DNA from 3 places in the Vibrio apostichopi genome. Region 2 is predicted to be linked to each of the others. Evidence: predicted binding sites of a transcription regulator. Region 2 holds the regulator's gene; each other region holds the start of a gene.
What was found. Region 2 encodes CRP, which controls carbon source genes, mostly activating them, when cyclic AMP is high. Its sites were predicted from a motif close to TGTGANNNNNNTCACA; they were not measured.
Positions count from the first base shown of each region.

Region 1: the regulator CRP is predicted to act here: its motif matches at 5,201-5,216, upstream of QUF19_RS21640 (glycogen/starch/alpha-glucan phosphorylase).
Region 3: the regulator CRP is predicted to act here: its motif matches at 2,559-2,574, upstream of QUF19_RS18020 (NupC/NupG family nucleoside CNT transporter).

Region 1 covers NZ_AP028068.1:1,030,432-1,037,952, forward strand. The annotation lists gene QUF19_RS21625 (hypothetical protein) at 1-410, opposite strand, end outside; gene QUF19_RS21630 (polyprenyl-phosphate transporter) at 615-1,535, opposite strand; gene malT (HTH-type transcriptional regulator MalT) at 2,120-4,828, opposite strand; gene QUF19_RS21640 (glycogen/starch/alpha-glucan phosphorylase) at 5,396-7,521, shown strand, end outside.
Region 2 covers NZ_AP028067.1:3,453,734-3,461,254, reverse strand. The annotation lists gene QUF19_RS15580 (aspartate aminotransferase family protein) at 1-284, shown strand, start outside; gene astA (arginine N-succinyltransferase) at 392-1,411, shown strand; gene astD (succinylglutamate-semialdehyde dehydrogenase) at 1,451-2,908, shown strand; gene QUF19_RS15565 (DUF1338 domain-containing protein) at 3,182-3,973, shown strand; gene crp (cAMP-activated global transcriptional regulator CRP) at 4,158-4,790, opposite strand; gene QUF19_RS15555 (phosphoribulokinase) at 5,032-5,901, opposite strand; gene QUF19_RS15550 (YheU family protein) at 5,979-6,191, opposite strand; gene QUF19_RS15545 (hydrolase) at 6,302-7,294, opposite strand; gene QUF19_RS15540 (TIGR02444 family protein) at 7,499-7,521, opposite strand, start outside.
Region 3 covers NZ_AP028068.1:199,382-206,902, reverse strand. The annotation lists gene ulaA (PTS ascorbate transporter subunit IIC) at 1-1,188, opposite strand, end outside; gene QUF19_RS18030 (PTS sugar transporter subunit IIB) at 1,199-1,468, opposite strand; gene QUF19_RS18025 (hypothetical protein) at 1,752-2,228, opposite strand; gene QUF19_RS18020 (NupC/NupG family nucleoside CNT transporter) at 2,843-4,051, shown strand; gene QUF19_RS18015 (hypothetical protein) at 4,347-4,616, shown strand; gene QUF19_RS18010 (TolC family protein) at 4,730-6,178, shown strand; gene QUF19_RS18005 (efflux RND transporter periplasmic adaptor subunit) at 6,175-7,422, shown strand; gene QUF19_RS18000 (efflux RND transporter permease subunit) at 7,425-7,521, shown strand, end outside.

The sequences.
Region 1 (7,521 bases), on a different replicon from region 2:
GTATCGACACCATCAGTGAGCTCACCAATCCATGTCATCTTATCTAAAGTACATACAGGTAAAATCACATCACCTTCGTAGGTATTATTGCCAATGCTATTTAATTGAAAACGCGCTGAGCCCATCTCCATTTCTAAACCGGTGAGTGACAACATCAGTGTTTCAGATGCGGCACCTTCCCAAACTACCTTTATCTTCGTGGGTAGAAGAGGTTGCGCGGTTTCGCGGTCAAGCGACATTGAAATAGATGCTTGCTCACACGATGTTGTTGAAAGCATGCAGTAATCATCTAAGTTAACTTCGGCTGTTGAGTGCTCAATGACCGACTTAAGTTTTTGAAATACTTGTGGTCCATAAAAGCCTGCCACGAGAGCGATTCCAAGAGCTGCAACCTTTAATGCTGGGTGCATGTCGTGTTCTCATCTAATTTTATAAGAGCGGCGATGTTATCACACCCCTCAATACGTGCTTGTATCAAAAAGCAATTTTGTGCGTATGGTAGAACTAAAAAAGCGAAGCCATAGGCTTCGCTTTTATCTAAATAATAGGGATGTTGAACTCAGTATTTCTAAGTTCTATCCGTTCTGAACATGTTCCAGAAGTGCGCTGAATGATTAGTCAGCGTTACGCTCTGCAAATTTCTCTAGCCCAAGAACTAAGGCAATGGCTACAAGCATCATCACAATTGCCAACACCAGCTGAGAAGGCTGAGAGGTCACTGCTTCAAAGTCGAACGGCGATAGGTTTTCTTGAATCAGAGGAACTTGCTCACCTTTCGAGTTAGTGCGCCAGCTAATGGTCTCTTTCCAAGGCCAGATTTTTGGTAGCGTACCGATCATCAAACCGGTTAAGAACACCAACGTAAAATCTCGGAATGAACGCAGCAGCCATGACAGTACGTGTGAGAAGGTTAATAAACCAAGCACACAGCCACTCAGAAATAGCGCAAGCACATCGATTTGGAACTCTTTTACGGCACCTAACACAGGGCTGTACATGCCTATCAGCAATAGAATAAAGCTGCCGGAGATACCAGGTAAGATCATGGCACATATCGCAATCGCGCCCGCAATCAGCAGGTTAATGCTGGTTGGCTCCATTTGCAGAGGCTTAAGCACAGTAATGCTATAAGCGAAGGCAACACCAAGCAGTAAAAATACGAATCGAATCATATCGCGCTTTTCTACTTGCTTAAGAATATGGAAAACCGACACCAAGATAAGGCCAAAGAAGAAAGACCACAAAGGAACCGGGTGCGTGACCAATAGCCAAGAAATCAGTTTTGCGAATGTCGCAATGCTTGTGAATACGCCTGCGAACAGTGAAATCAGGAAGAAACCATTGATGTGGTTAAACGCTGCTTTGAAGCCTTCGCGTTTCCATAAGCCAAGTACGCTAGGGTTAATTCTGCGAATGCTTTCTAGCAGGGTATCGTAGATACCAGTGATGAATGCGATGGTTCCGCCCGACACGCCAGGGACAACGTCGGCTGCGCCCATTGCCATGCCTTTGAAAAAAGTACTTAAGTAGTTCATTGCTTCATAGAGTTGAGGGTGATTTTGTGCAGTATACAAACTTTAGTGTAAAAAAAGTATGAATATGCCTTTGGCGAGGTGCTTTTATTACCTTCTTAATTGTAAGGCAATAAGTTGAAGTGAACATTTGCCTAGTATTTAAAATACAAGCACTTAGTGATTTGTCATTAAGACTATCGATGAAACTGGTCTCTTATCAATATTGCATCTTGGTTGCATTCTGCAAATGCACTTTGCAATTCGCATGTGAAAATCGCGGGTTTTATGCGATGCAGGGCTTATAAAACGCTAAATTAAAGTTGGCACGCTAACTGCATTGTATAGATTGACCCTTCTTAAGCCGAGGGTCACCTAGCCAACTGACGTTGTTAGTGAACTTTGATTTGTTCACAAATATATAGAGCCAATCGCGATTATTGCGGTTGGCTATTTTTTTGCCTGTCATTTGGTTCTCTGTGATTTTTTCCTGCTATTTCCTTCATTTCCAAGCGAAAAAAAAGCCAGCCACCATGGGTGACTAGCTTATGTTTTTCTCGAATCAATCTCGAATCAATCTCGAATCAATCTCGAATCGTGAACCCGTTTTAGTACCCCATCAACTGCAGCAAGTTCTCTGCTGTGCTTATCGCTTCTTTACGGTTAGCAATGTTGAGTTTTTGGTATAGGTTACGGATGTGAGTCTTGATAGTGGTACCCGCTACATCAAGTTCTTGAGCGATCTGCTCATTACTGAATCCAGAGTAGATCAGACCAAGTACTTGCCATTCACGCTGGGTGAGTGGACTAGTGCGCACCAGTTCAGGAATATTCGGGTGATTAACCAGATTCTCAACAAAGTCTTCGTCAAAGTGAACCGAACGGCTACGTTGGGTGGTTGAGATATCTTTCATGATCTGCTGAGCACGGTGACGTTCTAAATCGCCTAACCCTGGCTTGTTGCTCAACTTATCTAGGATATGCCCGATAGTACCACCATCGACCAAGAAGTTACCGACCATACCGGTTTGGTTGGTCATGTGCAGAGCTTCTTCAAGTAATACGCGAGCGCTGTCTTCATCGTTAATCTGCGTGCGTAACACGGCTTCAACGATCAAGTTTCTGTTGGTATCCGTGATCAGGTGTGAACGTTGTGCTTCACTCTTCAAGAACGCCAACGCTTCTTCTGCTTCTTCGTATTGCTCAAGGATGATGTGAGATCTTACGATGTTTCGCCACTGAAGCTGACAGAAGTGGTTACTCGCCGATTCAGGTCGAACTGCAACACTTAACCAGTCACGAATGGCGTCTTTATCGCCTTTGACCTGCCAGAATAGGATCAATGAAAGTGATGCATTCGCCGTCCAATCTACGTGGTACGTTGATTGGCGCAACAAGTGCTGAATCTGGTCGATAAACTTCGACGCTTTATCAATTTCACCACGGCTAAGCGAGATACGAGCCAGCATCGAATAGCTATGTAGATGCTTACTTGGCGAGTGGTGGCCAAGGATGTCTAAGCCCTTGTAACAACACTCTTCCGCTTCATCCAATCGGTTCCAACACCAGAAGATTTGAGCTCGAACACGCAATAAGAATTCATGCAGAGGTACGTATTGAAGCTGATGCTCTTCAATCAATTTGAATGCGCTGTCTTGCAGCTCAAAGGCCGCTTGAACATAACCTTGAGCAATCAGGATTTCGCTCTGTTGCAAAATCGCCCACAGTGCTTGGTGGTAAACCTGATATTGACGTGCAAGCTTTTCAGTTTGCTGCATCATTGGCAAGGCACGGCTTAGATTGCCCATTACGTGATTGACTTCGCCAACAACAGAGGTCGCAACAATACGGCTGCGATAAACGGTGGTATTCAGCTGGCTTAGTGAAAGCTCAGCCAATTCCAATGCTTTTTCTGGTTCATTACTATTAATAGCAACTTGCGCACGCAGGGCGTTGTATTGACCTTGCTGCTGAGTATCCAGTTCTATGTTTCGAGCTTGATACTGTGTTTCGGCTTCTTCTAATAGAGTGCCTACTTGATCATAGCGGTGCTGACTCTGTGCCAGCCAAGCGCGCAGCATTGATAGCTTCGGCTCACTGTATAACTGGTCCGTGGTGAGCTGCTTGATCGCCATCTCTAGCGATGAAAGCTCGCCTTGGTTGAACATCGGCCAACCGTGTTCGGTTAGAATTTGAATGATCAGCTCTGGATCTTCTGCGCGTTGTGCATGTCGCAGTGCTTGATGAGGCGTTTTCTGTTTGATCCATGCTTTCGCGGCACTTCTGTGCAACTCGGCTTCTTGTTGTGGGATTCGAGCTTGGCGCTCGTGGGCGAGAAATTCACCAAATAGGTTATGGAAGCGGTACCAGTTTTTTTCGCCTTCAAGAGGGTAGATGAATAAGCCAAATCGGTTGAGTGACTCGATCATCCCCAGTGCATCTTCACGCTGGGTAAGCGCGCAGACTAATTCGTCATTGAAATGATCAAGTACTGAACACTGCATCAAGAACTGTCGGGTTTCTTTATCCAGTAGATCGAATACTTCTTCAACCAAGTAATCCCAAAGGTGGGCATGGTTAAAGTGAGAGAAAGACTCGGCCGATTGGGCCAGCGTGCGTTTTTGATGTTGTGCTTGAAGGGCAATAAGCTGAAGTGCAGAAGGCCACCCCTCAACATAAGTACAGATACTGCCAGCTGTGGTGTCATCTACACCATCAGCGACACGTTGATTGAAGAAGCGCGTCGTCTCTTCAGTATCAAAAGCCAGAGAGTCGTTGCCAATCTCAATCATCAGATCACGAACACGAAGGTTTGCAGTGCCAAGTGGTGGTGTCCCACGGCTAGTCACAACAAGCGTTAGGTTGTCGGGCATGTGCTTGAGGAAAAAGCGCATCGCCTCGTGAATGTCATCGTTATTAACTAAGTGGTAGTCGTCCAGCACGAGGAAACATTCCTGGTGGAATTCAGACATCTCGGCGAACACTTCGCTTAACAAAGAATGCAGTGATGAGAACTGTCGCTTTTCTGCCAGTTTTTGGGCATTAGGACAGGCATTTTGAGTCGCTTTGTTAAGTGATTGAAGTAGGTAGTTGATATAGCGAAAGGCATCATTGTCACTATCGTCAATGCTGTACCAACCCACATTGGGTTTATCTACCAGCCATTGCGCAGCCATAGTGGTCTTGCCATACCCCGCTGGAGAGCGGAACAGTACGAGCTTGTAGCAATCTGCATTCTGAAGCAGATCGAGAACTCTAGGTCGCAGGATTGCATTGTGTAAGCGGCCGGGACGAGTCAGTTTCGAAGGGATCCACATATCGAAGTTTTACACCTATTCCGTGGCTATGTTCTGGAATATCCCAATCTATCGTTGAGTGCACTCCAATGACATTAGCCTAATTACTTAAGTCTTTACTCATATTACGTGAAGCAAAACGTTACCGACTATGATCCTCCTCAGAAACCTTGCACTCCTGCATGTTTTTAGTGTTCTACGCCCTTTATTTGTGACTTTGCTCACCTTGCGGGGTGGTTTGTGAATGTGACTTTGTCCTTACCTACACATGTTTCTCTGCAAAAGATGAGAGGCGGAAAATATTTTCGTGATCTGAAACTCAGATTTGGCAATGACTTTAAATGGGTTAAATAAAAGTCACATCATTTGAAGTTAAGTTATCGAACGGGAGCTTGTGATCCCAGTCACTCCAAGTTTTTGTTCGAAGTCAGAACATGAGAGTCAGATCACTAACCCAATGTGGGTACGCCCCCTACGCCCTCCCATCTACTCCTAGTTAGTCGTACGGGCGGGAGGATGTTTAGTTAATGGTGACCATGCACGATATGTCACAGATGAATTAGAACTATTAAAAGCGAGATTTCTGAAATGAAACCAACTCAGCAAAAAACTTTCGATAAAGTGTCGTTCCAAGAAAGCGTTAAGAAACATTTATCTGCAACCTACGCAACAACGATTGAAAATGCAGATAGCCGCGCATGGTACCTAGCAATGGGTCGCGCATTAGCAGAACTCACAACATTCGACCTGCTAGAAACTGAAAATGATGAAAAAATCAAAAACGCGAAGAGTGTTAACTACCTTTCGCTAGAATTCTTGATTGGTCGTCTGACAGGTAACAACCTAATCAGCATGGGCCTGTATGAGCAAATCACTCATGCAATGGAAGAGCTAGGTCAAAACCTAACTGACCTTCTAGAAGAAGAACGTGACCCATCACTAGGTAATGGTGGCCTTGGTCGTCTTGCAGCTTGTTTCATGGATTCTTGTGCCGCTCAAGAATACCCAACAGTAGGTTACGGTCTTCACTACGAATACGGTCTATTTAAACAGTCTTTCCAAGACGGTCGCCAACAAGAAGCACCAGACGCGTGGCGCGGTGTTGAGGGTTACCCATGGGAAGTGGCTCGTCCAGAGCTAGCACAACACATTGGTTTTTACGGTCATGTAGAAGTTGAATTCGTTGACGGTAAAGAAGTTCGTACTTGGGTTCCTGGTATGGAAGTAAAAGCAATGCCTTGGGATCTGCCTATCGTAGGTTACGAGTCAAACACGGTTTACCCGCTACGCCTTTGGGAATGCCAGGCAATTGCACCATTCTCACTAGCAAGCTTTAACAACGGTGATTACTTCGAAGCGCAACACTCGCTAATCGATGCAGGTAACATCACTAAAGTGCTTTACCCGAACGACAACCACGAGAAAGGTAAGACACTGCGTCTAATGCAGCAGTACTTCCACTCAGCAGCGTCTGTTCGCGATATTCTACGTCGTCACGAAGCTGCAGGTTTCTCTTTAGAAGATCTGCCTAAGCAAGAAACGATTCAGCTTAACGATACGCACCCAACGATCGCGATTCCTGAATTGATGCGCATCCTGATCGATGAGAAAGGTTTAACTTGGGACCAAGCTTGGGAAATCAGTGCTCATACGTTCGCATACACGAACCACACACTACTTCCTGAAGCGCTAGAGACTTGGTCTGAATCACTGATCAACCGTCTTCTTCCACGTCACATGGAAATCATTTTTGAAATCAACCACCGCTTCATGCAAGAAGTTCGCAAGATGTGGCCTGGTGACGGTGAGAAGCAAGCGAAGCTTTCTATCATCCAAGAAGGTTTCCACCGCATGGTTCGCATGGCAAACCTATGTGTGATCGGTTCTTACAAAGTAAACGGTGTAGCTGCACTTCACTCTCAACTTGTTAAGAAAGACTTGTTCCCTGAGTTCAACGAAATCTTCCCAGGCAAATTGACTAACGTAACGAACGGTATCACGCCACGTCGTTGGTTGAAGTTCTGTAACCCAGGTCTATCTACGCTAATCACTGGCAAGATCGGTACTGAGTGGCCAGCAAAACTTGAGCAGCTTGAAGGTATCGCTAAGTTTGCAACAGACGCGAAATTCCAAAAAGAATTCATGGCTGTTAAGAAAGAAAACAAACAGCGTCTTGCTGATTGGGTTCAAGAGAACATGGGTATCGAGCTAGATACTAACGCTATCTTCGACGTGCAAATCAAGCGTCTACACGAATACAAGCGTCAACACCTAGATTTGCTACACATTCTATCTCTGTACCACCGTATTCTTAACGAACCTGGTTTCGAGTGTGAGCCACGCGTATGTTTCTTCGCAGCGAAAGCAGCACCGGGTTACCACCTAGCAAAAGAAATCATCTTCGCGGTTAACAAGATTGCAGAGAAGATCAACAACGATCCTCGCATCGGTAACAAGCTTAAAGTGGTATTCATCCCTGACTACCGTGTAAGCATGGCTGAAATCATCATCCCTGCAGCAGACGTTTCTCAGCAAATCTCACTGGCTGGTAAAGAAGCATCGGGTACAGGCAACATGAAGATGGCTCTAAACGGCGCTCTAACTATCGGTACGATGGATGGTGCAAACGTTGAGATCCGTGAAGAAGTTGGCGATGAAAACATCTACATCTTCGGCCTAGACGTTGATGGTGTTGTTGCATTGAAAGCTCAGGG
Region 2 (7,521 bases):
TGAAAGAACGCGAAGCACTATTCCGTGATGGTTTAGCTAAGATTAACGATAAATACCAAATATTCAGTGAAGTTCGCGGTAAAGGCCTATTGCTAGGCGCTGCGCTTAATGAAGCATGGCAAGGTCGTGCTCGTGATGTATTAGTAGCGGCAGGCGAACAAGGCTTGATGGTACTGGTTGCCGGTGCAAACGTGGTTCGTTTCACACCATCACTGGTTATCACTACACAAGAAATTGAAGACGGTTTATCAAAACTAGACAAAGCAATCGCTACGCTAGTTTAGCCTGAGCGGCGTCATAGGAATGATCGCCATTAGAGCGATCCCATGACGTACTGCTAAAGGCCCAAGCTTCTGGTTTTGGGCCTGTTTTGCATCTGGAGGGAATATTGATGCTAGTTGTTCGCCCAATAAAATTATCTGATTACGATGCGCTGCATACCTGCGCGGTTGAATCTGGTCACGGATTCACATCTCTTCCGGTTAACGAAGAACTGTTAACCAACCGAATCACTCATTCTGAATACAGCTTTGCTAAACAAGACGTGACTGAACCCGGTGATGAAGGCTACCTAATGGTTGGCTTCGACACTGAAACGGGAGAAGTCGCAGGTACGACAGGCATCGAAGCCTCAATTGGCTGGGATGTTCCGTTTTACTCTTACCACATCAGCAAAGTGGTTCACTCATCGCAAAAGCTTGGCGTGAATAACGTCGTGAAGCTACTGACTTTCGGCAATAACTACACAGGATGCAGTGAGATCTGCACACTGTTCTTGCGCCCAGCTTTCCGTGGTGGATTGAATGGTCGTTTGATGTCGAAGTGTCGCTTCCTGATCATGTCTGAGCACCCAGAACGTTTCTCTAAAACGATTTTTGCTGAGATGCGTGGCGTATCCGATGCGGAAGGTAACTCACCTTTCTGGCAATGGCTGCAAGAGCACTTCTTCTCAATTGATTTCACGCTTGCAGATTACCTAACTGGTATTGGTAAGAAAGGCTTTATTGCTGACCTAATGCCGAAGCTGCCTATCTACGTGAACCTACTGAGCAAAGAAGCTCAGGCGGTGATTGGAGAGGTACATGATAATACACGTCCTGCACTTAAGTTGCTGGAACGTGAAGGTTTCACTAACCGTGGTTATGTCGACATCTTTGATGCAGGCCCGACGGTTGAGTGTGATTTAAGAAACATTGAATCCGTGCGTCATGCGATTCGAGCACAGGTTCAAATTGCAGAGCACTCCAGCTCTAAAGACTTCCTAATTGGTAATACCTCGTTTGAGAACTTCCGTGCAGTAGCCGCGAAAGGCGCGTATGACCAAGCAAGCGACACAGTGATTTTATCATCTGAAGTAGCAAGCGCTCTTGAAGTAAAAGAAGGCGAATTCGTTCGAATGTTGGCTCAATAAGAGCGGCGATTATCTGTCGAAGATTTTAAGGATAGAAGTATGACTCAGTGGATAGCAGGACAGTGGGTGGCAGGTCAAGGCGACGCCATGACATCAGTAAGCCCATACAACAATGAAGTGGTGTGGCAAGGCGATAGTGCAACACCAGCGCAGGTTGAATCTGCAGTAGCAGCGGCTCGTGATGCGTTCTTAGTTTGGAAAAAACTGAGCTTTGCAGAGCGTGAAGCGATCGTGTTGAACTTTGCTGAGAAGGTAAAAGAGAACAGCGAAGAGATTGCACAGATTATTGCAAAAGAGACGGGTAAACCGATTTGGGAAACTCGCACTGAAGCGGGTGCAATGGCGGGCAAAATCGCTATCTCTATCCGTGCTTACCACGAACGTACGGGTGAAGCTTCGCGTGAAGCCGCAGGCAACCAAATCGTACTGCGTCATCGTCCATTAGGCGTAATGGCGGTATTTGGCCCTTACAACTTCCCAGGTCACTTACCTAACGGTCATATTGTTCCAGCACTGCTATCGGGTAATACCGTGGTATTTAAGCCGTCAGAGCAGACACCTTGGACAGGTGAGTTTGCGATGAAGCTATGGCAAGAAGCGGGTCTTCCTGCTGGCGTGATTAACCTAGTGCAAGGCGCCAAAGAGACAGGTATCGCACTGGCTGATGCTAAAGGCCTTGATGGCGTGCTATTCACAGGTAGTGCGAATACTGGTCATATCCTTCACCGTCAATTCGCGGGTCAACCGGGTAAGATGCTGGCACTAGAGATGGGCGGTAATAACCCAATGGTGATCAGTGACCAATTTGGTGATGCTGACGCGACGGTTTATACAATTATCCAATCGGCTTTCATCAGTGCGGGTCAACGTTGTACATGTGCACGTCGCTTGTATGTTCCTGTTGGAGAGAAGGGCGATCAACTGCTTGATAAGCTCGTTGCGGCTACTTTGAAGATTCGTGTCGATCAGCCATTCGCTGAGCCAGCACCTTTCATGGGGCCACAGATCTCTGAAGCGGCAGCTAAGTTTATTCTGGACGCACAAGCTAATCTGCAATCGCTAGGTGGTGTAAGCCTAGTTGAAGCAAAAGCGGGTGAAGCGGCGTTTGTTTCTCCGGGTATTATCGATGCAACCAACATTGCTGAGTTGCCAGATGAAGAGTACTTCGGCCCATTGCTGCAAGTGGTTCGTTACCAATCGTTAGAGCAAGCGGTTGAACTGGCAAATGACACACGCTTTGGTTTGTCTGCAGGCCTAGTTTCAACCGACGATTCAGAGTGGGAATACTTCGTTGACCATATCCGTGCGGGTATTGTTAACCGTAACCGCCAACTAACAGGCGCAAGTGGTGATGCACCATTTGGTGGCCCGGGTGCTTCAGGCAACCTACGCCCAAGTGCTTACTACGCGGCTGACTACTGTGCTTACCCAATGGCGTCAATGGAAGGCGGTGAAACTCAACTGCCAGCGACATTTAGCCCAGGTATTGAGCTGTAGTTTTGGCTCTTAAGCTATAAGTTCATGAATCAAAAGTTTATAAATCATAAGCTTATGAGCTTTAGGCTCATGACTAACAGCTTCATTGGTTAATTGTGTAATAAGGAAGCGATGTTATCGCTTCCTCTTTTCACCCACGTCCGACACCTCGATTGGGCGATAGATAATAATAGAACAAGTATGTCACAGGCTGATGGCTGCTGACTCTATGTCCAGCCTCTCCCTTTCTAATCCAAATTACTAGCTTGCTAGAACCTCTGACAAGGAGTCACCATGACGCCCGATCTACTCTTTAAATCACTATGGGACGATTACATCCACAGGCTTTGTCCATCGGCTGAGAAAGTACATCACTTGCTGAAAGAAGACGAAGCTCTGATTAATGATCATATTGCACTGCGTACTTTCAATGTTGCACCGTTAGGTATTGAAACATTGGCCAAGCCTTTCCTTGAGCTGGGTTACAAGGCGTGTGGCGATTACTTGTTTGAGAGTAAGAAGCTAGTAGCTAAGCACTACGAGCACCCAGATCCAAATCAGCCGAAAGTGTTCATTAGTGAGTTGAAGGTAGAGGAGTGTTCAAGTGACTTACAACAGATCGTTGCTAAGTTGGTTGAGCAAGTCGATGCAAGCAAGCTTCAAGGTCATGAGTTCTTGTTTGGTGGTCGTCTTTGGGATCTGAGTTTCGCGGATTTCCAAGTGCTGGCAAAAGAGAGTGAATACGCTTCTTGGCTCGCAGCTCATGGTTACGGTGCAAACCACTTCACGGTGAGCGTGAATCAACTCGACGCTTTTGATGAAGTGCAGGCAGTGAATGATTACCTGAGCGAATCAGGCTTCACTATCAATGCATCTGGTGGTGAGGTTAAAGGCTCTCCAGAGGTCTTATTAGAGCAATCATCAACAATGGCAGACAAAGTCCCAGTTTCATTTGTTGAAGGCAATGAGATGATTCCTGGTGGCTTCTATGAGTTCGCTAAGCGTTATGCGATGGCCAATGGTGAGCTTTATACAGGATTCGTTGCAGCATCAGCGGATAAGATCTTCGAAAGCACCAACGGTTAAAGAAAGATACGAGCACGGGCTTTGCCCTAGAGATGTGGGTACGCTTCGCTTCGAGAGTGTTTGCGTTTGGAAGTTGTAAGTGTTCCATTCGCATCTCGCATCTGTTCTCAAGATCTTTAGAAAACAAAAAAGCCACCAAATTCGCATTTGGTGGCTTTCAAATTTTTGGCTCAGTTAATCGAGATTAACGAGTGCCGTATACCACGATAGTCTTACCGTGTGCAGAAATTAGGTTCTGCTCTTCAAGCATCTTCAAGATACGACCTACTGTCTCACGAGAACAACCAACGATCTGGCCAATCTCTTGACGAGTGATCTTGATTTGCATGCCGTCAGGGTGAGTCATTGCATCTGGCTGTTTCGCTAGGTTAAGTAGCGTTTGAGCGATACGACCTGTTACGTCAAGGAACGCTAAGTCACCAACTTTTTGGCTAGTTACTTGTAGACGGTTCGCCATTTGTGCTGAAAGGCGCATCAGGATATCTGGGTTCACTTGGATAAGTTGACGGAATTTCTTGAAAGAAATTTCAGCTACTTCACAAGGAGATTTAGCACGAACCCACGCAGTACGCTCTTGGTCTTCTTCGAAAAGTCCAAGTTCACCGATGAAGTCGCCTTGGTTTAGGTAAGAAAGAATCATTTCCTTACCTTCTTCGTCTTTGATAAGAACAGCCACAGAACCTTTAACGATGTAGTACAAGGTTTCTGCCTTTTCACCAGCATGAATCAAAGTACTTTTTGAAGGGTACTTATGAATATGACAGTGTGAAAGGAACCACTCTAATGTTGGATCGGTTTGAGGTTTACCTAGAACCATAATATCTCACTTCCTCTGCAGGGTATGCTTGCCGCTTTCCGTATTTTAGCTAAGCCTGAATTGACTCAGTTAGGATAAGAGCACTCGTTGAGTGCTGCAAGCTATCTTGTGTTTCGTTTAAGAATAGTATCCTTTTTCAGGTACTATTTCTTGATTTTAATCGTGACCAAGCTACGATTTTTTACGCAAAATTGTGCACATGATCACGGTATGAAAAGTAATCAACCAGAATGTCGTTTTGTTAACCTATTTTTCCGGTTTCGATTAGTTGTTGTAGGATTGGCCTTACAATGAGCTCCATAGCAAAACTCATTTTGCCTCCTGGCACCACAAGCGTGTTATGACGTGACATAAATGAGCCATCAATCATTGCCAAAAGGTAAGGGAAGTCGACGTTTTTGATGCCACGCAAACGTATAACAACGAAGCTTTCGTCTAAACTTGGAATCCCTTTGGCGTTCAGTGGATTCGATGTATCTACGGTTGGGACACGTTGAAAGTTGATATGAGTGCGCGAAAACTGCGGGGTAATGTAGTTAAGGTAATCATCCATTGAGCGAACAATAGAGTCCATCACCGCTTCGCGAGAGTGCCCACGATCGCGTGTGTCACGAACGAATTTCTGGATCCACTCTAGGTTTACGATAGGTACCATGCCGATAAGCAGGTCGACGTGTTGTGAGACGTTAATATCGCCATCGACTACGCCACCGTGAAGGCCTTCGTAGAACATCACATCCGAATTTTCTGGGATCTCTTGCCATGGCGTAAATGTGCCGGGCATTTGGTTGTAAGGAACGGCTTCATCGAAGGTATGTAGATAGCTGCGGACTTTGCCCGTGCCTTCATTACCGTATTGACGGAAGAACTCTTCTAATGCGCCAAAATCGTTAGCTTGTGGACCAAAGTAGCTGATGTGCTTACCTTGCTCACGCGCCTTACGGATCTCGACATCCATCTCTGGTCGAGTGAAGCGATGGAAACTATCCCCTTCAACCCAAGCTGCCTTCACGTCCATCATATTGAACATTTTACGGAAGGCTTCTGAGGTAGTGGTGGTGCCGGCTCCAGATGAACCCGTCACCGCAATAATTGGATGTTTAGCGGACATGACAACCCTTGTCTTTTGAGTAACTTACTTGTTAGCAATCGTTTACCACTATAACACGGCTCCTTTATGAGCGCAGCTTAGAAGCGTTTTGTGACCTGAATATCAACGGTTTCATGCAGCTCAGAAAACACGATGCTGACTTCCTTTGAGGCTAATTGATGTTTCACTTGGTCAATCTTGTTTTGCAGTGAAACCTCTACGTCACCGTAGTCTGTACCTTCACGTAGCACGAATTCTTTAATGAGGTTTTCCAGCGTTTCTGGTGCGATGTCTTGCCATGGGATGATCATAAATACTTCTCTCTTTTATGTTCATGGATATGTTCATTAATAGTTTATTGATGTGTTAATCGGTGTGTCTAGTGACGTTAACCATTCAGTCCTTAACAAAGGCTCGGCCATTATGCCGAATCTTGAATACTTTCATAGTAGGCGGGTAATGCTTCTTCCAACCAAAACCTTGGTTTGAGCGTGCTACCTGTAATGAATCCCACATGGCCGCCTTTTTGAAACAGACGATAGTCGATGTTGTCGGGTAGAACGAATTTTGGAATCACATCATCGGTCATGAAAGGATCGTCTTTCGCATGAATGATCTGTGTGGGCAGTTTAATCTGATTCAATTTAGGCAATGCAGAACATTGGGCATAGTAGTCTTGTGCATTCTTGAATCCGTGCAGAGGCGCAGTAATTCGTTCATCAAACTCATACAGTTTGTCGATCTTCTTAATGCTTTCCGCTGAGATGCCAATCTTCTCTTGCAGCAGCTTATGTTTCTTCAACGCATTCGATTTCAAAGAATTGAGCAGGTACTTTTTATAGATCTTAGAGAAGCCTTGTTCAATACGACTCGAACAACAAGCAAGGTCAAAGGGGGCAGAGACGATCGTCGCCGCTGAGATTAACGGATCATCTGCGTAGTCGGCGAGGTAATTGGCCAACATGTTACCGCCCAGTGAGATGCCAACCGCAACCTTAGGGTTATTGGGAAATCTTGAATGCAGATGCCTTAAAAAGAAGCGAGCGTCTTCGACTTCTCCAGAGTGGTAAGCACGAGCTAAGCGATTCGGTTTTCCGCTGCAACCTCTGAAGTGCATCATCACGGATAACCAACCATCTTTAGCAAATGCGTTCATCAGTCCATTGGCGTATGGGCTCTCAAAGCTGCCTTCCAAACCGTGGAACAGCACGAATATCGGCTTGTTCTTTATATCGTCACGATTTGGATTGTCGTCATCTGGTGATTCGCTCCATGCAAGGTCGAGAAAGTCACCATCGGGTGTTTCTAAGGTTTGCCATTGGGGAGCAAACAACGCCTGCTTTCTAATAAATCGTGGCACTAAGGTTTGTAGGTGAGGATTTGATAAACCAGCAGCAGCGGTAAATATTGTCATAAAACAGTCCATGCTTATTTGTGGGCTTTGAAAAGTGTTGAGCTTTTAGCGAAACGCCCACGTTTTTATTTGAGCTTGGTTGATTCTCGGCATAAGCGCAAGGGTTTCACAGATACGGGCTATAAAAATACGCCATGAGTAACTGATTGAATAATATCGAGGTTAAGCTTGGATCTTGATGGAATAAAAGGGAAAGGTAACGAGTTAAGGCTGAGGGGCTGGTTCAG
Region 3 (7,521 bases), on a different replicon from region 2:
AAGACCTAGGCCACCCAGTACTGGAAGTAGCAGCATCGGTAGGAAAGAGATACACAGACCTTGCGTAAATGAACCTAGGATTGCACCGCGTAAACCGCCTGTTGCGTTACCGTAAACACCAGCCGCGCCACCAACGAAGAAGTGAGGAACAACGCCCGCTACAATGATTGTCCAACCAAGCGCGCCTTGTACTGCCATTGCGAGTAGACCAGCACCGAAAGAACATAGGAAGCCGATAAGTACTGCGTTTGGCGCTACTGGGAATACCATAGGGCAATCAAGAGCAGGTTTTGCACCCGGTACCAGTTTGTCCGAAATACCTTTAAATGCAGGAACGATTTCAGCAATTAGCATCTTCACACCTTGCAGCACGATGTAAACACCACCCGCAAAGATGAGAGATTGCATGAAGGTGAAGACAACCCAGTTTTGACCGCTTGATACTGTTTCTACAAACTCACCGCCAGCAATAATAGACGCAAGCATGAAGAAGATAGCCATGGTTGTTGCAACTGCAACTGGCGTATCACGTAGGAACATCAGGCTTTTAGGAACTTGAATGTCTTCCGTTGTTTTCGATGTGTCACCGAACTTGCTACCAATGAAACCAGACACGATGTAAGAAAGGGTAGAGAAGTGACCGATAGCCAGTTGGTCTGTACCCATTACTTTTTCAGTGTACTTCTGGCCTAGTGCAGGCATCACAACCATCAGTGTGCCGACTAGAATTGCACCAATAGCGACTAAAACGGTTCCTTCGATGCCAGCTGAAGACAGAATAACTGCCACTAACATCGACATAAACATGGTGTGGTGACCCGTTAAGAAAATATATTTTAAAGGAGTTAAACGAGCCAATAAAATATTCACAACGAATGCAAAGAACATGATTAGAGCCATTTCATAACCGAATGCTTCTTGTGCTAATGCCACAATCGCTTCGTTATTTGGAATAACACCATGTACACCGAATGCTTCTGTAAATACAACTGAGAAGTTATTTAGAGCGCCAACAAGGGCACCAGCACCAAAACCTAAAATTAGGAAACCCATTACGGTTTTAATTGTGCCTTTTAGAATGGTGGAAATATCTGCTTTCTGTGCAACAAGGCCAATGAAAGCTATTAAACCTACCATGATCGCCGGCTCTTTTAATAAGCCGAGCATGAACTCGAAAAAGTTTTGCATAGTTTTGACCTTACATGAAAGTTTTTAGTTGTTCTTCGATTGATGCTTTGTCAAAAATATTTTTAAGGCTGATTATGTTTTCTTTGCCGCCTTCTTTTAGTTGGTTTGCAACGTCTGTTGCTGCTACCCAAATATCAGCATTGCTTGATGCTGCAGATGATAGATCTTCGTGATCAACTTCTGCTTCGAAACCGATTTTTTTAGCCACTTCTTTTACTGCCATTTCCATCATAAGTGAAGTACCAAGGCCGTTACCGCAAACTACAAGAATCTTTTTCATAATATTTGTCTCAATTGGATTTTAAGGGTTGAGAAACTTCGTTCTCTTATTGTGTGAGAGCATAGTAATGGAAATATTGAGATTTCAATAAGATCTACATCACAAAGTCAAAATGAGATTGTGAAGTAGATCTCGTTAATTTGTGGTAAAGATCCAGAGTGAGACTTTGATCAAATTTAACTTTTCACTCGAATATGCAACGTATTTTATTGAGAAAGGCAGGGCTTATTTTATTTGTCTATCGGAATGTGAATATTGTGGAGTTTATAGCGGAATTAATGCACTAATCGTATCGACCATAGTCGGTAAGCATCTTCTTAAGCATATTATTAACGTCTTTGGTCTTTTTATTTCTTTTGGTTAATTGACTCAGAGAGGTTGGTTTTGGCGTCTCGGTTTTTTCACTGTCGATTTCTTCTACCTTGCCTTTCATTCTTTGCACTGCGGGTAATAACATTCTAATTTCTTCGTTATTAGCATTAGTGAGAACGACAATGTTTTCAGATTCAACTTGAGTGATAGTAAGAATACCATGTTTAACGGATTCAACTTTTTCACCAATCATAATTGATTCAGGCGCAACAGAACGATCGGTAAGTTGACCTGTACGTAATTTCGCCGCACTGATAGCGCGGATATTTCCGGTGTTTTCAAACGCGACAATAACAGTATAGGTATTATAATATTCAACTACTGTCACATAGCCGTGTCTATTTGTTTTGAATTTAGATCCGTTCGTCATGTCGTGTGGAGCGTCCATTTTCTTCACGTGTTTCCTCTCTTAGTCTCGAAGGCCGTTATATCTAATCAGCTCTATTGGAATTTTATAGATAATTATTTTGTGAGATCAAACAAAGTATATACGTATCTAAACTCAAGATGAATATTGAAGTGTTCGGAAATGAGGTAGAGCACAGAAAAGCTTAAAGAATGACACAGAATTAACCGAGTGATTACTCGATTACTCTTAAAGATTTAACATTCCAAAATCAATCTCATACAGATTGTTTACAGCTTTTGAAGCACGTAAATGATGATAAACACCGCGTTTTGTTTAATCCTTGACCGCGCGAACGTTTGCGTCAAGAAATGTGATGAAAGTCTCACTTAACTGTTTATACTTCTTTTCCGGTTTTAAGCCGGTGCTTAGCCAATACAAGCCGTCACATGGATATGTGAATGACCCCACGGACCGGACCAGCTACGTTCCACTGCTTGTATAAGGTGAATTTTTACATGAACAACTCGTTGTCACACTCGCTAACCTTGTTAGCTCCTTCATCGCGTAGCGTTTTGCTTGCGGTTCTTTGTCCTATTCCTTTGATGTCATTTATTTGGCTCATGTTCACTCTTTAAGGATTGCTAGGACACATTATGAATATTCTATTTGGTCTTGTCGGTGTTATTGCACTGATTGCTTGCGCATGTCTGCTATCTGAGAGTCGCTCTTCTATTAACTGGAAAACCGTGTCTCGTGCATTGTTACTTCAAATTGGTTTTGCAGCCTTAGTGTTGTATTTCCCATGGGGACAATTAGCACTAACGAGCATGAGCAATGGTGTTTCAAGCCTGCTTGGTTTTGCGGACGCTGGTATCGCTTTCCTTTTTGGTGACCTTGCTACTGATGGTTTCATTTTCGCGATTCGCGTTCTTCCTATTATCATCTTCTTTAGCGCTTTGATCTCGGCACTTTATTACTTAGGCATCATGCAAAAAGTGATTCAAGTTCTTGGTGGAGCGGTGCAAAAACTGCTGGGCACCAGCAAAGCTGAATCCTTGGTCGCTACGGGCAACATCTTCCTTTCTCAGGGTGAGTCTCCTCTTCTTATTCGTCCGTTTTTAAAATCTATGACTCGTTCTGAACTGTTTGCTGTCATGGCTGGTGGTATGGCGTCTGTTGCGGGTAGTGTGCTTGGTGGCTATGCAGGATTAGGTGTTGAGCTTAAATACCTTATCGCAGCAAGCTTCATGGCGGCTCCTGGTAGTTTATTGATGGCGAAGATCATTGTTCCTGAGCGCAACACGCCAAGTGACTATGAGCACATTGAGCTAGATAAAGCTGACCAAAGCAACGTGATCGATGCATTGGCAAGCGGCGCGATGAACGGTATGAAGGTGGCAGTAGCCGTTGGTACTATGTTGATTGCATTCGTGAGTGTGATTGCAATGGTCAACACGGGCCTTGAAAGCTTAGGTGAAACGTTCGGTTTTGCGGGTATTACGCTGCAAGCTATCTTCGGTTACCTTTTCTCACCACTAGCATGGCTGATTGGTATTCCAAGTGATGAAGTCTTGATGGCGGGTTCTTACATCGGTCAGAAAATCGTAATGAACGAGTTCGTTGCTTTCATCGACTTCGTAGAGAACAAAGAGCTACTATCTGAACACAGCCAAGTAATTGTAACTTTTGCTTTGTGTGGCTTTGCTAACATTGGCTCAATCGCGATTCAACTGGGTTCTATCGGTGTGATGGCACCAGAGCGTCGTGCTGAAGTAGCAAACTTAGGCTTGAAAGCCGTTGCTGCTGGTACGCTAGCCAACCTAATGAGTGCATGTTTAGCGGGTATCTTCATCCTACTTTAAGCTAGATTCAGTAAAATAGTTAGATTCAATAAAAGCGGGTATCTTGCTTACGGAGTTTACGTAAGAAGGTTTCCGCTTTTTTGTGCCTGCTGCTTTAGTTGATTCAGATTCAAACCACCACTTTCATTACTCTGTAGTGTATAAGGCTCACTCGGAAGAGTAATAGAGCAAGCCTGTTTTATCCGATATACTTGAATATCATTAGGTTGCGATTAATAACGTTCGGTTTCGATTAAGAACAATCGGTTTTCACCAGAACAAAAGTAACCAAGTCCAATAAATCAAGGGCCTTCCCATGAATATGCGCGTTCTCATCGGTCTTATCACCGCCTTTATCGGCTTGTTTGCAATGGTTTATCTTATTGCTGGTGGTACTCAGTTTCCTATCTCTCAGTGGCCGCAAGAGGCTTATCTTGGTTTGGTGTTCAGCGTTGTGTGGGGCACTGGCGTAGCAGCATCGGTGGCGTACTTCTTCTCAGCATTGGTGTTTGTGACTATTGCTGTGGTTTGTTATGCGATTGGATATAAGATCGGTGGGCTCTTCTCAAGCAAGTCAGAAGCGTAAATCAGAAGTTTAAACGTACGCTCTATGCATTTTCTTTAGGGTTAACGTTCGCCTTAACCCTCTCTTAACCTCCAACTCGTTATCTTGTCTCCATTCTTACAGGAGACAAGAAGATGAAATTGAATCTTCCTTTAAAACATTCCGTCATCGCGCTCGCTCTAATTGGTTTGATCGGTTGTACTTCAACCAGTCAGGCTGATTACGTATCGCTAGCTGAACAAAGTACCAATCAAACGCAGCAAAGCTTGCTCTCAGAGCTGATCCAACAAGCCTCTGATGAACAGGCTTTGGATCAAAATGCTTCTAACGGCCAAGATCTGGAAGCTGAGAAGTTGCAACTCACCGATCTCGTGAATGCACCAGAACTCGATCTCTATATCGAGCGTGCGCTGCAGAACAGTCCAAGCCTCCAACAAAGCATCACAGCACTCAAAATAGCCTATGCACAACAAGGTGTGACGTCTGGCGACCGCTTGCCAACCGTAGATGCGAGCTTTTCAGGCAAAGCGGACGAAGGCACTAACGGCTCAAGCACCACTGAAACCTATACCACAGATGTGACTGTCGGTTGGGAGCTTGACCTATGGCAGAAGCTTGCAGACACAAACAACGCTGCTTTAAAAGATATAGCGACGTCTCAAGCTAATCTTCAGGGCGCTCAAGATCTTTTGGTCGCGAGTGTGATGAGAGGTTGGCTTGATATCAGTTTGAAGCAGCAGCTTGTTGATATTGAAGCGCAGCGCTTAGTGATTCTAGAAAATAACGAAGAGCTTGTTTTAGAACGTTACCGAGCAGGGCTAGGTAGCCTTGAAGATCTGGATAACGCGAAAACCAGCAGCGCATCGACTCAGGCAACTTTAGCTGACTACCGCGAGCAGCTTGCACAAAGCCGACGTGAATTGGTTTTGTTAACTGGGCAGTGGAGTGGTGAATCTGATGAGTTATCGCTTGCTGAACTCGGTTCATTCCCAACCATCATTAATCCGCTAGACAACATGCCGACGCAAGATCTGGCAGGGCGTCCGGATCTTCAAGCCGCTTTCTTCAATATCGAAGCGGAAACACTACGAGCTGATGCAGCATACAAAGCGATGCTGCCTTCGATCAGTTTATCTGCAAGCCTAACCGATATGGCGGAATCTCCGAGTGAAGCCTTGTTGACTGGACCTTTGTGGAGTGCGCTTGGCCAAGTATCAGCACCACTGTTTCAAGGTGGCAAGCTGAAAGCACAGGCTGAGATTGCAGACCTAACCACTGAAACCAGTTACTGGGCTTACCAAGAAACATTGCTCAGTGCGGTGAATGAAGTGGAGAACGCGATGGGTCAAGAGTCGTCATTAACGCTTCAACAGCAACATCTAACGAATGCCTTAGTGAGCGCACAACGCAGCTTCACCAGCTATGAAGAGAAATACCGTCAGGGTTTGGTCGACATTTTTGATTTACTTACTGTTCAGCAACAAACCTATGACCTTGAATCGCAGCTAACACAAACCATCTATAACCGTCTCGTAAACCGAATTGATTTAGGCCTAGCTCTGGGCTTGGGAGTATCTTCATGAAACTGAATACCATCACAATTGCCATCACTCTAGTGGCTGGTTCAAGCATCTTTGCTGCCCTTGCTTACAACGGTTCTCAAGTGGCATCTGCTCCTCAGAAGGTGAGTGAACTAACGGTTTCAGAGCCTCAAGCTGTGTCTGTTGATATTGACACGACGACTTTAGCTGTATCACAACAGCAGCAAGTGTCTGTGGTGCTCGCAACATTGGGTAACTACCAAGCAGAAGTTGTGGGTTACGGAGAAGCGAAGTCGCGTTACGAATTGATGTTTTCAACGGAAGTCGGCGGCCGAGTAGAAACGATCAGTTCGCAGTTTGAAACAGGGCAAGTGATTGGCCAAGGTGAGGTGATCGCCAATATCGATTCGACCAGTTACCAACAAGCGGTAACCCAAGCAAAGGCGAATGTGGCTCAAGCTCAACTGGATTTATTGGAAGAACAGAGACAAGGCGAACAAGCTAAGTCTGAATGGCAACGTTCTGGTTTGTCGGGCGAGCCTGATTCACCTTTGGTATTGCGTGAGCCACAACTGGCACAAGTAACAGCAGCTTTAGAGAACGCCAAGCTTGAATTGGTGAAGGCTGTGCAAGACCTTGAAAAAACAACTTTGGTTGCCCCTTTTGATTCGTTGGTCGTGAGCCGTGATGTTCAACCGGGAAGCTACGCACAAACGGGCGCGCAGATCGCTACGTTATACAGCATCGATGAGGTTGAAGTCTCTGTGCCTTTGTCTGAAAGCCAATGGTTGAGTCTGCCGAGCAGCGATAACTCGCAATTGAAACAACAGCCGTGGCCAGTGACTCTGTCGAGTTCTGACGGTCAATTCCAATGGCAAGGCTATGTCGAGCGAGTAGAGCAGCATTTACAACAAGACACACGTCAACGTTCACTGATCGTGAAAGTCGATAATCCTTTGGAACAAGACAAAGATCTTTATCCGGGTACGTTCGTGCAAGCAACGATTGCTGGAAAACAATTAAACCAATTATGGGAGCTGCCAGCTTCAGCACTTTCGCAACAAGGTGACCTGTGGTTTGTGGATGACAACGGTCTGCTTTCTAAATCAAACGCGGATGTTGAATTTGAAAAGGGCGGTTTGATTTACATCGACCCTACCAAACTGAGCAACTCTGCGGATCTGAATAGCCTTACAGAATCAAATAGTGACAGTGTGCAAGTGGTCAAGCGTCCATTAAGCAGCTTTAAATCAGGCATGGTTGTACTGGCTAAGGCGGAGGGTTAGTTATGTCTAACGAGCTGAAACCTAATAACCAAGTGCACAGTAATCAGATGTCAGATAAACCGCATACTGGCGTAATCGCGTGGTTTGCTAACAATTCTG